One region of the Serratia nevei genome, then DNA from elsewhere that is predicted to be linked to it. Evidence: predicted binding sites of a transcription regulator. Region 1 holds the regulator's gene; each other region holds the start of a gene.
What was found. Region 1 encodes PhoB, which activates phosphate uptake and scavenging genes when phosphate is short. Its sites were predicted from a motif close to CTGTCATAAAACTGNCNNAT; they were not measured.
Positions count from the first base shown of each region.

Region 2: a site for PhoB is predicted at 1,685-1,704, ahead of phoA (alkaline phosphatase). Genes of this name have one in related genera too.
Region 3: a site for PhoB is predicted at 1,604-1,623, ahead of glpT (glycerol-3-phosphate transporter). Genes of this name have one in related genera too.
Region 4: a site for PhoB is predicted at 1,169-1,188, ahead of ugpB (sn-glycerol-3-phosphate ABC transporter substrate-binding protein UgpB). Genes of this name have one in related genera too.

Region 1 is NZ_CP149940.1:988,551-991,619, reverse strand. It holds gene V8N38_RS04660 (PstS family phosphate ABC transporter substrate-binding protein) at 1-150, opposite strand, end outside; gene phoR (phosphate regulon sensor histidine kinase PhoR) at 165-1,481, opposite strand; gene phoB (phosphate response regulator transcription factor PhoB) at 1,506-2,195, opposite strand; gene sbcD (exonuclease subunit SbcD) at 2,411-3,069, shown strand, end outside.
Region 2 is NZ_CP149940.1:1,562,790-1,565,858, reverse strand. It holds gene V8N38_RS07460 (cytochrome P450) at 1-100, opposite strand, end outside; gene V8N38_RS07455 (ArsR/SmtB family transcription factor) at 181-864, shown strand; gene V8N38_RS07450 (glutathione S-transferase N-terminal domain-containing protein) at 939-1,646, shown strand; gene phoA (alkaline phosphatase) at 1,777-3,069, shown strand, end outside.
Region 3 is NZ_CP149940.1:168,273-171,341, forward strand. It holds gene glpQ (glycerophosphodiester phosphodiesterase) at 1-14, opposite strand, end outside; gene glpT (glycerol-3-phosphate transporter) at 98-1,450, opposite strand; gene glpA (anaerobic glycerol-3-phosphate dehydrogenase subunit A) at 1,815-3,069, shown strand, end outside.
Region 4 is NZ_CP149940.1:197,420-200,488, forward strand. It holds gene V8N38_RS00905 (PLP-dependent aminotransferase family protein) at 1-1,094, shown strand, start outside; gene ugpB (sn-glycerol-3-phosphate ABC transporter substrate-binding protein UgpB) at 1,407-2,726, shown strand; gene ugpA (sn-glycerol-3-phosphate ABC transporter permease UgpA) at 2,805-3,069, shown strand, end outside.

The DNA of each region.
Region 1 (3,069 bases):
ATCCTGCGCCCACAGCGCCATCAGATTCGCCAGGGTGTCGGAGCCGACGCTGGACAGGTTGCCCGCCAACATGCCATCGGGCTGCGCCAGCGCGCCGCGTCCGGCCAGCAGCGCCAGGCAAAGCAACAGCCCTCGGGTTATTCGGGTCATACCGGTGTCTCGCGTTAATTTTTCACCGCATTCTCTGATAAAGCGGCGGGAACAATCAACCGGTTGGGTAAGGTAAAGATAAAGCGTGTGCCGATCCCCGGCTCGCTGAGGATCTCCAGCCGCGCGTCGTGATGGCTGAGCGCGTGTTTGACGATCGCCAGCCCCAGCCCGCTGCCGCCGGTTTGGCGCGAACGGGCCTTGTCGACGCGGTAAAAACGCTCGGTCAGGCGCGGAAGGTGTTCGGCGGCGATGCCCGGCCCGTTGTCGCTGACCTGGAACTGCGCGCCGTGCGCCGTCTGCTGCCAGCTCACTTCGATATGGGTGCCCTTCGGCGTGTGGTTGACCGCGTTGTACACCAGGTTAGACACCGCGCTGCGCAACTGGTCTTCATTACCGAACACGTTGAGCTGTTCGTTAACCCGGAAGGTGATCTCGTGATTGCCACCACTCAGCGACTGCGCCTCGCGCTGCAACACCCGCAGCATCAGCGGGATATCCACCCGTTCGTTCATGTCGACATTGGGCGCCGCCTCAATGCGCGACAGCGTCAGCAGCTGCTTGACCAACCCGTCCATCCGACGGGTCTGCTCTTGCATGGTGCTGAGTGCCTTGCTGCGCAGCGAGCCGTCCTGCTCTTCATCGCCCATCATCTCCAGGTAGCCCTGCAGCACCGTCAGCGGCGTGCGCAGCTCATGGCTGACGTTGGCGAAGAAGTTGCGCCGCGCGCCCTCCAGCTGGCGCATCTGGGTGACGTCGCGCGCCACCATCAGCAGCTGCCCTTCGGAGTAAGGCATTACGCGGAATTCGACGTAGTGTTCGTTGTTCAGCTGCAGCGTCAGCGGGCGCGAGAACTCCTGCTGCTGCAGGTAGTGGCTGAATTCCGGATAGCGCAGCAGGTTGAGGATGTGCTGGCCGTTGTCTTCCGGCCAGCGGAAGCCGAGCAGATGCTGCGCCAGCCCATTACACCAGAAGATATTGCCTTCGACGGTGGTCATCACCACCGCATCAGGCAGCGATTCGGCCCCGCTGCGAAAGCGCTTGATCAGCAGCGCCAGCTCGCGCCGGCGGCGGCGATTGCGCTGCTGCATCTGATACAGGCCATAGAACAGCGGCTCCCAGCTCCAGCGGCCGGGCGGCGGCGTCATGCTGCGGTCGATCCACAGCCAATGGGAGAGTTTGAGCTGGTTGTAGAAATTCCACACCAGCGCAGCCAGCGCGGAGGCCAGCAGGAACCAGGGCAGATAACCGAAAATCAGCCCCAGCAGTAAGGCGGGCAGACAAAAAAGAGCCAGCTCCAGAGCCAGCCTCTTCCACGACAGACGTTCTAACACGGCATATTCTCCAGCGCGGCGCGATCAGTAGCGCGTTGAGAACCGGTAGCCGGTGCCCCGAACGGTTTGAACCATTTTATCATGCCCACTGGTTTCTAACGCCTTGCGGAGCCGACGGATATGCACGTCAACGGTACGGTCTTCCACATAAACGTTAGTGCCCCAGACGTGATTAAGCAACTGCTCACGGCTATAAACCCGCTCTGGGTGGGTCATAAAGAAGTGCAGCAGCTTGAACTCGGTCGGCCCCATGTCCAACGCCTGATCGTTAGCCATCACGCGGTGGGAGGACGGATCCAGGCTCAGCCCTTGCATTTCAATCACTTCTTCCACCGCCATCGGTGAAATGCGGCGCATGACCGCCTTGATGCGCGCCACCAGCTCCTTGGGCGAGAACGGCTTGGTGATATAATCATCCGCCCCCACTTCCAGGCCGCGCACGCGGTCTTCCTCTTCGCCGCGCGCGGTCAGCATCATGACCGGAATATCGCGGGTCAGCGCTTCGCGCTTCATATGTTTGATAAACTGAATGCCGGAACCGCCGGGCAACATCCAGTCGAGCAACACCAAATCAGGGAACGGCTCAGACAGGCGCGTCACGGCGCTGTCATAATCCTCGGCTTCCAACGGTTGGTAACCATTCTGTTCCAACACAAAGCACACCATCTCACGGATCGGCGCTTCGTCTTCCACCACCAGTATGCGTCTTGCCATCGTCAATCCTGCCAATGTGTTAGCGACTTTGCGGGCGCCATTATGCGTCAGTTTTGTGACACTTTTATGAAAAAAAGCGGCTGTTATAGGCAGTAAGCATAGCGATTATTTCCCGGTGCAAAGAAAAATCATTCCGTAGTCGTCGCTATTGCGCCGGGACAGGCGCCGCCGCGGCCTTTATAATCATCGCCATTACCTTTGCATCCGGGAGTGTCATGCGCCTGATCCACACCTCTGACTGGCATCTTGGCCAGTACTTTTTCACCAAAAGCCGCGCCGCCGAGCACCAGGCTTTTCTGAACTGGCTGATCGAACAGATCGAGCAGCAGCAGGTGGATGCGCTGATCGTCGCCGGGGACCTGTTCGATACCGGCTCGCCGCCCAGCTACGCCCGCGAGCTGTACAACCGCTTCGTGGTGGAACTGCAGCGCACCGGCTGCCAACTGGTGGTGTTGGGCGGCAACCACGACTCGGTAGCGACGCTGAACGAATCGCGGGAACTGCTCTCTTGCCTGAACACCACGGTGATCGCGAGTGCGCAGGGCTCCCTTGAGCAGCAGATCGTGGTGCTTAACCGGCGCGACGGCCAGCCGGGCGCCGTGCTGTGCGCCATTCCTTTTCTGCGGCCGCGCGATCTGCTCACCAGCCGCGCCGGCGAATCCGGCGCGCAGAAACAGCAGGCGCTGCAGGAAGCCATTGCCGAACATTACCAGGCGCTGTATCTGGCGGCCTGCGAACGCCGCGAGCAGCTGGGCCTGCCGCTGCCGATCGTCGCCACCGGCCACCTGACCACCGTCGGCGTCACCACCTCCGACTCGGTGCGCGACATCTATATCGGCACCCTCGATGCCTTCCCGGCGCAGGCCTTCCCCCC
Region 2 (3,069 bases), 570 kb from region 1:
CCCAACATTGCCCTGCGCTATCCCAGCTCAGGGGCGGCAAGGCGCGATAGTGCATCTGCGGCTCGGCGGCGAGCGCGGCGGCATAAGGACATACGGACATGGTTTTCTCCCTCGGTACCAGATGGCGATAACCACAGGCTAGCGCTGGACGCGCAGTCATACTTCGCCTAACCTCGAAGTATGCATAACATCGACATAGAAGATCGTTTAGCGGCGCTGAGCGCCGCCATCGCCGACCGCACCCGGGCACGCATGCTGTGCCTGTTGATGGATGGGCGCGCCTACACCGCCACCGAGCTCAGCGCGGCGGTCGAGGTCGCCCCGTCCACCGCCAGCGCGCATCTGGCGAAACTGCTGGAGCAGCGGCTGATCGCCTGCGTCAAACAGGGGCGCTATCGCTATTTCCGGCTGGCCGGTCAGCCGGTGGCCGAAGCGCTGGAAGGCCTGATGGCGCTGGCGGGCGTACCGCGCCCGTCGGTGAAAAGCAGCACGCCCACCACGCTGCAATATGCCCGCACCTGCTACGACCACATGGCGGGCGAGGTGGCGGTGAAGCTGCACGATCGGCTGCATGCGCTGAACTGGCTGAGCGGTGAGGAAGACTACCGGTTAAGCGACGTCGGTCAGGCCGCGCTGGCGCGGCTGGGCGTCGATTGCTCCCCCGCCCCCACCCGCCGCCGCTTCGCCTGCGGCTGCCTGGACTGGAGCGAACGCCGCTCTCACCTCGGTGGCGCACTGGGCGCCGCGCTGCTGGCCGCCTTTATTCAACGCGGCTGGATCGTCCGCCGGCTCGACAGCCGCGAGCTGCAGCTGACTCCCGCCGGTAAAAAAGCGCTGGCCGCACATTTTGAGCTCACGGTGTAACCCGGCGGCGGGGTAGTTTTACTGCAATACTCAAGGGGTACGCTTAAGCGACCCCGCCAACCCGAGGAGTTTCCATGCTCGATTCCACCCAATTCCCGATCGTCAAACGCTGGCCGGCTCAGCACCCGGAACGGCTGCAGCTCTATTCCCTGCCGACGCCGAACGGCGTCAAAGTGTCCATCATGCTGGAAGAGATCGGCCTGCCTTATGAAGCGCACCTGATCGACATCGGCAACAACGAAACCTGGACGCCGGAATTTCTGGCGCTGAACCCGAACGGCAAGATCCCGGCGATCATCGATCCCGATGGCCCCGGCGGCCGACCGCTGCCGCTGTTCGAATCCGGCGCCATTCTGCTCTACCTGGCGGAAAAGAGCGGCCGTTTCCTGCCGCAGGATCCGGCGCAGCGTTATGAAACCATTCAGTGGGTGTTCTTCCAGATGGCCGCCGTCGGCCCGATGTTCGGCCAGCTCGGTTTCTTCCACAAGTTTGCCGGACGCGAGTATGAAGACAAACGGCCGCTGGAGCGCTACAAGAACGAATCGAAACGCCTGCTCGGCGTGCTGGAAACGCGCCTTGAAGGCCGCGACTGGATCATGGGCGCGGACTACACCATCGCCGATATCTCGCTGCTGGGCTGGGTGCGTAACCTGATCGGCTTTTATGAGGCGCGCGAGCTGGTGGAGTTCGACAGTTTCCCGCGCGTCGCGCAGTGGCTGGAGCGAGGTCTGGCGCGGCCGGCGGTGCAGCGCGGGCTGTCTATCCCGGCGCGCGCGGCCTGACGCCAAACGGGGTGGCCGCCGGGCCATCCCGTCTTTCGCTGTCATAAAATTGTCATCCCTCTGCTCTACTCTCCTTACGTAACAATTTGATGTTATTTACATTGTTGTATTACGACAAGGAGCTTACCCCATGCAACCTGCTGTATCCCTGATCGCCGGCGCCGTGCTGTCCGCCCTGCTCTGTTCTTCCGCCATCGCGGCGGAAACCTCGGCCAATGCCGATGGCCTGACCGAGCGCGCCGCGCGCGGCACCCTCACCGAGCCGGGCGGTGCCCGTCGTCTGGCCGGCGATCAGACCGCCGCGCTGAAGGCGTCGCTGTCGGACAAAACGGTGAAAAACGTGATCCTGCTGATTGGCGATGGCATGGGGGATTCCGAGATCACCGCCGCGCGTAACTACGCCGAAGGCGCAGGCGGTTACTTCAAGGGTATCGACGCTCTGCCGCTGACCGGGCAATACACCCACTACTCGCTGGACAAGAAAACCCACAAACCGGATTACGTAACCGACTCCGCCGCCTCCGCCACCGCCTGGGCCACCGGGGTGAAAACCTATAACGGCGCGCTCGGCGTGGACGTGAACGGCAAAGACCAGCCAACGCTGCTGGAGATCGCCAAAGCGGCCGGTAAGGCCACCGGCAACGTCTCCACCGCCGAACTGCAGGACGCCACGCCGGCGGCGCTGGTGTCACACGTCACCTCGCGCAAATGCTACGGCCCGGAGGAAACCAGCGAGAAATGCGCTGCTAACGCGCTGGAAAACGGCGGCCGCGGCTCCATCACCGAGCAGTTGCTGAAAACCCGCGCCGACGTCACGCTGGGCGGCGGCGCGAAATCCTTCAACCAACTGGCGAAAAGCGGCGAATGGCAAGGAAAATCTCTGAAGGACCAGGCGGCAGCGCAGGGTTACCAGTGGGTGAGCAATGCGGATGAACTGCAGGCCGTTACCCTGGCCAATCAGCAAAAACCGCTGCTGGGCCTGTTCGCCGACGGCAACATGCCGGTGCGCTGGCTGGGGCCGAAAGCCAGCTATCACGGCAACCTCGACAAGCCGGCGGTAACCTGCGAAAACAACCCGGCGCGCACCGCGGCCACGCCAACGCTGGCGGCGATGACCGAAAAAGCGATCGCGCTGCTGAAAGACAACCCGAACGGTTTCTTCCTGCAGGTAGAGGGCGCGTCGATCGATAAGCAGGATCACGCCGCCAACCCGTGCGGGCAGATTGGTGAAACCGTCGATCTGGACGAAGCGGTGCAAAAAGCGCTGGCCTTCGCCCGCGCCGACGGCAACACGCTGGTGATCGTCACCGCCGACCACGCGCACTCCAGCCAGATCGTCGCCGCCGACGCCAAAGCGCCGGGCCTGACCCAGACACTGACCACCAAAGACGGCGCGCCGATGACCCTCAGCTACGGCAACTCG
Region 3 (3,069 bases), 820 kb from region 1:
ACTTGAGTCCGCATTCCGTTTTTCTCCGTGTTGTTGGGGGCAGGGTAGTAAAAAGGCCGCAGGGCGGCCTTTAAATCATGCAAAAGTCGTGTGACGCTTAACCGCGCTTGGCGGCGATTTCCGCGTGGTGTTTCTTTTCGTTCAGCATGGTCAGCAGCAGCAGGATAACCGCCAGCACGCCGCCGCCGATCATCACCATGAAGCCGCCGTCCCAACCGAAGAAGTCCACGGTGTAACCGACGATGGCGCTGGCTGCAACCGAGCCGCCCAGGTAGCCGAACAGGCCGGTGAAGCCCGCGGCGGTGCCGGCGGCTTTCTTCGGCGCCAGCTCCAGTGCGTGCAGGCCGATCAGCATCACCGGGCCGTAGATCAGGAAGCCGATGACCAGCATACAGATCATGTCCACGGTCGGGTTACCGGCCGGGTTCATCCAGAACACCACGGTGGCAATGGTCACCAGCGTCATGAAGAACACGCCAGTGGCGCCGCGGTTGCCTTTGAACACTTTGTCCGACATCCAGCCGCACAGCAGGGTGCCCGGGATACCGGCGTATTCATACAGGAAGTAGGCCCAGGACGACTTGTCCAGCGCGAAGTGTTTCACTTCTTTCAGGTAGGTCGGCGACCAGTCCAGAATGCCGTAACGCAGCAGATAGACGAACACGTTGGCGACCGCGATGTACCACAGCAGCTTGTTCGGCAGGATGTACTGCATGAAGATCTGCTTGGCGGTCAGCTCTTCTTCGTCTTTTTCGCTGTAGTCGTCCGGATAGTCGTTTTTGTACTCTTCAATCGGCGGCAGGCCGCAGGATTGCGGGGTGTCGCGCATCAGGGCGAAGGCGATCAGGGCCACCAGGATGGCACCGAAGGCCGGCATGTACAGCGCCGCGTGCCAGTCGTTGAACCAGGCCATACCCAGCAGGAACAGCAGCGGCGGCAGGCCGCCACCCACGTTGTGGGCGCAGTTCCAGATGGAAACGATGCCACCGCGTTCTTTCTGCGACCACCAGTGCACCATGGTGCGGCCGCACGGCGGCCAACCCATGCCCTGGAACCAGCCGCACAGGAACAGCAGGACGAACATGATGGCGATGCTGGAGGTGGCCCACGGCACGAAGCCCATGAACAACATCACCGCCGCCGCCAGGATCAGGCCGGCAGGCAGGAACACCCGCGGGTTGGAACGGTCGGAGACCGAACCCATGATGAATTTGGAGAAGCCGTAGGCGATGGAGATGCCCGACAGCGCGAAGCCGAGGTCACCGCGGCTGAAGCCTTGTTCGATCAGGTAAGGCATGGCCAGGGTGAAGTTCTTACGCACCAGATAGTAAGCGGCGTAACCGAAGAAGATCCCCAGGAAAATTTGCCAGCGCAGCTTACGGTAGAGCGGGTCTACCTTATCGCTCGGCACACGGGCGGTGTGTGCGGCCGGCTTAAAAATACTCAACATGAGCGCCTCCGATGGCTTTATCTGTTATCACATCAATATGACCTTTTACGTTCATTTGATGATTGAGCGGATATCGAATGTGGTGTTTTTGTGTTCCATAACGAGCGCCATTGTCATCAAATACGCCTGGTGTCGCTGTGACGAATGGCGCAATTGTTACACTTTCATGAAACCACGGCGGATTTTGAGCGATTCGTTAACGTTATGAAATAGAAAAACGTCCAAAAATCGTGATTATGATCACATTGATGGTTTTTTGTGGACATTTTTATTTCGTTTCATGTTCGTTATTGTTCCTTATCAAACAAAGACCCTAATAACCGTGGCTCAATAGGCTCATAACTACCGATCCTGAGGGAGCGACATGAGCAGCTATTTTGACGGCGGCGAAACGGATGTGATCATCATCGGCGGCGGCGCCACCGGTGCAGGCATCGCCCGCGACTGTGCGCGGCGCGGCTTGCGCTGCATCTTGCTGGAGCGCCACGACATCGCCACCGGCGCCACCGGCCGCAACCACGGTTTACTGCACAGCGGCGCGCGCTATGCGGTGACCGACGGCGAGTCGGCGCGCGAGTGCATCGAAGAGAACCGCATCCTGAAACGCATTGCCCACCACTGCATCGAGCGCACCGATGGGCTGTTCATCACCCTGCCGCAGGACTCGCTGGACTATCAGCAACAGTTTATCGCCGCCTGTCGCCAGGCCGACATCGACGCCGAAGCGATCGACCCGCAGCTGGCGCTGCGCCTGGAGCCGGCGGCCAACCCGGCGCTGATCGGCGCGGTGCGGGTGCCGGACGGCACCGTCGATCCCTTCCGGCTGACCGCCGCCAACATGCTGGACGCGCGTGAACACGGCGCGCAGATCCTGACCTACCACCAGGTGGTGGGGCTGCTGCGCAGCGGCGACCGGGTGACGGGCGTGCGCGTTTACGACCATCAGAATCAGCGGCGTTATGAGCTGCATGCGCCGGTGGTGGTCAACGCCGCCGGCATCTGGGGCCAGCAGATCGCCGAATACGCCGACTTGCGCATCCGCATGTTCCCGGCCAAAGGGGCGCTGCTGATCCTCGGCCACCGTATCAACAACATGGTGATCAACCGCTGTCGCAAACCGGCGGATGCCGACATCCTGGTGCCGGGCGACACCATCTCGCTGATCGGCACTACCTCGACCCATATCGATTACGACCAAATTGACAACATGCTGGTGACCCCGCAGGAGGTGGACATTCTGATCCGCGAGGGAGCGCTGCTGGCGCCCACCCTGGCGCAGACCCGCATTCTGCGCGCCTATGCCGGGGTGCGGCCGCTGGTGGCCAGCGACGACGATCCCAGCGGGCGCAACGTCAGCCGCGGCATCGTGCTGCTCGATCACGCCGCTCGCGACGGGCTGGAAGGGTTTATCACCATCACCGGCGGCAAGCTGATGACCTACCGCCTGATGGCGGAGTGGGCCACCGATAAGGTGTGCGAAAAGCTTGGCGTAAACCGCCCGTGTACCACCGCGCAGGACGCGTTGCCCGGCTCCCGCCAGTCGGCGGAGGAAACGGTGCGCAGCGTGGTTTCTCTGCCCGCCAGCATTCGCGGCTCGGCAATTTACCGCCACGGCGATC
Region 4 (3,069 bases), 790 kb from region 1:
TTTCGCTGGCGGGCGGCATCCCCTCTGATGCGCTGTTCGATTTCGAAGGATTGAGCATCGCCACCCAGCAGGCGATCACCGAACAGCCGAAAAGCGCGTTCCAGTATGGCCTGACCGAGGGCAGCCCGCTGCTGCGTGAGCGCATTTGCGCGCTGTGCGCCGAGCGCGGCGTCACCGCTGGCGCGGAAGAGGTGATGGTCACCGCCGGCTCGCAGCAGGCATTGGATTTGGTGATGCGCGCCATCGTCAACCCCGGCGACGTGTTCGTGGTGGAGCGCCCGACCTACCTGGCGGCGCTGCAAACGTTGGAGCTGGCGGAAGCCAACATCATGTCGGTCTCGTCCGACAGCGACGGCATGGTGGTGGAAGAGCTGGCCGAGCTGCTGAAAACCCAGCGCATCAAGGGTGTGTACGTGGTGCCGAACTTCGGCAACCCCAGCGGCATCACCCTGAGCGCCGCGCGCCGCGAACTGCTGGTGAAGCTGGCCGCCGAACATAACTTCCTGATCATCGAAGACGATCCGTACGGCGAGCTGCGTTTTACCGAAGAGCGCCACCCGACGCTGCATCAGGTGTCACAGCGGGTGCTGGGCAACACCGACCACATCATCTATACCTCGACCTTCTCCAAGATCCTGGCGCCGGGCCTGCGGTTGGGCTGGGCGATCCTGCCGCCGTTCCTGCTGCATAAAGTGGCGATCATCAAGCAGGCGGCGGATCTGCACGCCAGCGCGCTGTCGCAGAGCATCGTCGAATGCTACCTCGGCCTGGGCCGCCTGCCGGCGCAGATCGACAAGATCCGCGCCGCCTACAAACAGAAGGGCGAGATCCTGGCCGGTTTGGTGGAGCAGGAGCTGGGCGACTACATCACCTTCGATAAGCCGAAGGGCGGCATGTTCCTGTGGGCGCGTTTCCGCCAGCCGTTCAACGCCACCGAATGGCTGAACGCTACCCTGCAGCAGGGCGTGGTGTTCGTGCCGGGGGAATACTTCTTCTCCGACAACCCGGATCGTTCGACCTTCCGCCTGTCGTTCGCCACCGCCACCGAACAGCAGATGCAGGAAGCGGTGGCGCGTCTGCGCCGTTCGCTGTAATCCTCGCGGCGGCGGAGCCCATGCCCGCCGCCGACATCAAACCGCCATCTTCACTTCACCTTGCCGTCATGTGGCTGTCATATAACGGTTATTTTTCTGTCATCCGCGCATGGCATGTTATCCCCCGTCATCTTTCGAGCCGCAGCGTTGTTGGCTGCCCGACTGCCCCCCTGTCACTTAGTTAGCTAAGCTCCAGGGTGCCAGCAGGTTGCCGCCTAGCTGCAACTCGAAAGCTATAGGGGGCACTCCCTCATCAAGAATTGATTCTTTTCGCTCACGCGCTTTTACACCAGCTTTTTTCAGGAGTTAGGCATGCTCACCTACGCTATTCGCAAAACCACGCTGTGCGTCGCGTTGACCCTGGCGGTCAGCACTCAGGCGCTGGCGGCGACCGAGATCCCGTTCTGGCATTCGATGGAAGGCGAACTGGGTAAGGAAGTGGATTCCCTGGCGGATCGCTTCAACCAGTCGCACAGCGACGTCAAGATTGTGCCGGTTTATAAAGGCAACTACGAACAGAGCCTGGCGGCGGGCATCGCCGCTTACCGCTCCGGCAAGGCGCCGGCGATCCTGCAGGTTTACGAGGTGGGCACCGCCACCATGATGGCCAGCAAGGCCATCAAACCGGTCTACGAAGTGTTTAAAGAGGCCGGCATCAACTTCGACGAGTCGGTGTTCGTGCCGACGGTAGCCGGCTATTACACCGACAACAAGAGCGGCCATCTGCTGTCTCAGCCGTTCAACAGCTCCACGCCGGTGCTGTACTACAACAAAGACGCCTTCAAGAAGGCCGGCCTGAACCCGGACCAGCCGCCGAAAACCTGGCAGGAGCTGGCGGCGGATACCGCCAAGCTGCGTGAGGCCGGCATGAAGTGCGGCTACGCCAGCGGCTGGCAGGGCTGGATCCAGCTGGAGAACTTCAGCGCCTGGCACGGCGTGCCGTTCGCCAGCGAAAACAACGGGTTCGGCGGCACCAACGCCAAGCTGGAGTTCAACAAGCCGCTGCAGGTCAAGCACATCGAGCTGCTGGAGGCGATGAACAAGAAGGGCGATTTCACCTACTTCGGCCGCAAAGACGAATCCACCGAGAAGTTTTATAACGGCGACTGCGCCATCACCACCGCTTCTTCCGGTTCGCTGGCGGACATCAAGCACTACGCCAAATTCAACTACGGCGTCGGCATGATGCCGTACGACGCTGACGCGAAAAACGCGCCGCAGAACGCCATCATCGGCGGGGCCAGCCTGTGGGTGATGAACGGCAAAGACGCCGCCACCTACAAGGGCGTGGCCGAGTTCCTGCAGTACCTGGCGCAGCCGGAAATCGCCGCCGAATGGCACCAGAAGACCGGCTATCTGCCGATCACCACCGCGGCTTACGATCTGACCAAGCAGCAGGGCTTCTACGACAAGAACCCGGGTGCCGACGTCGCCACTCGCCAGATGCTGAACAAGCCGCCGTTGCCGTTCACCAAGGGCCTGCGCCTGGGCAACATGCCGCAGATCCGCAGCGTGGTGGATGAGGAACTGGAAGGCGTGTGGACCGGTAAGAAAACGCCTCAGCAGGCGTTGGACGCCGCCGTGCAGCGCGGTGACGTGCTGCTGCGGCGTTTCGAAGCATCAACCAAGTAACCCTGCGTCGCGGGCCCGTCCGATCGGGCTCGCGTCTTCACGCCAATCCTTCCGTACCCGATTAATGGTTTAACTGCTATGTCATCTTCCCGTCCCGGTTTCGGCTGCAGCTGGTTGCCCTATGCGTTGGTGCTGCCGCAGCTGCTGATTACCGCCATCTTCTTTTTATGGCCCGCCGGCGAGGCGCTGTGGTATTCGGTGCAGAGCCTCGATCCGTTCGGCCTGTCCAGCCAGTTTGTTGGGCTGGATAACTTTAAGCAGCTGTTTCAGGATCCTTACTATCTCGACTCGTTCTACACCACGCTGATCTTCAGCTTCCTGGTGGCGGGCATCGGGCTGGCGG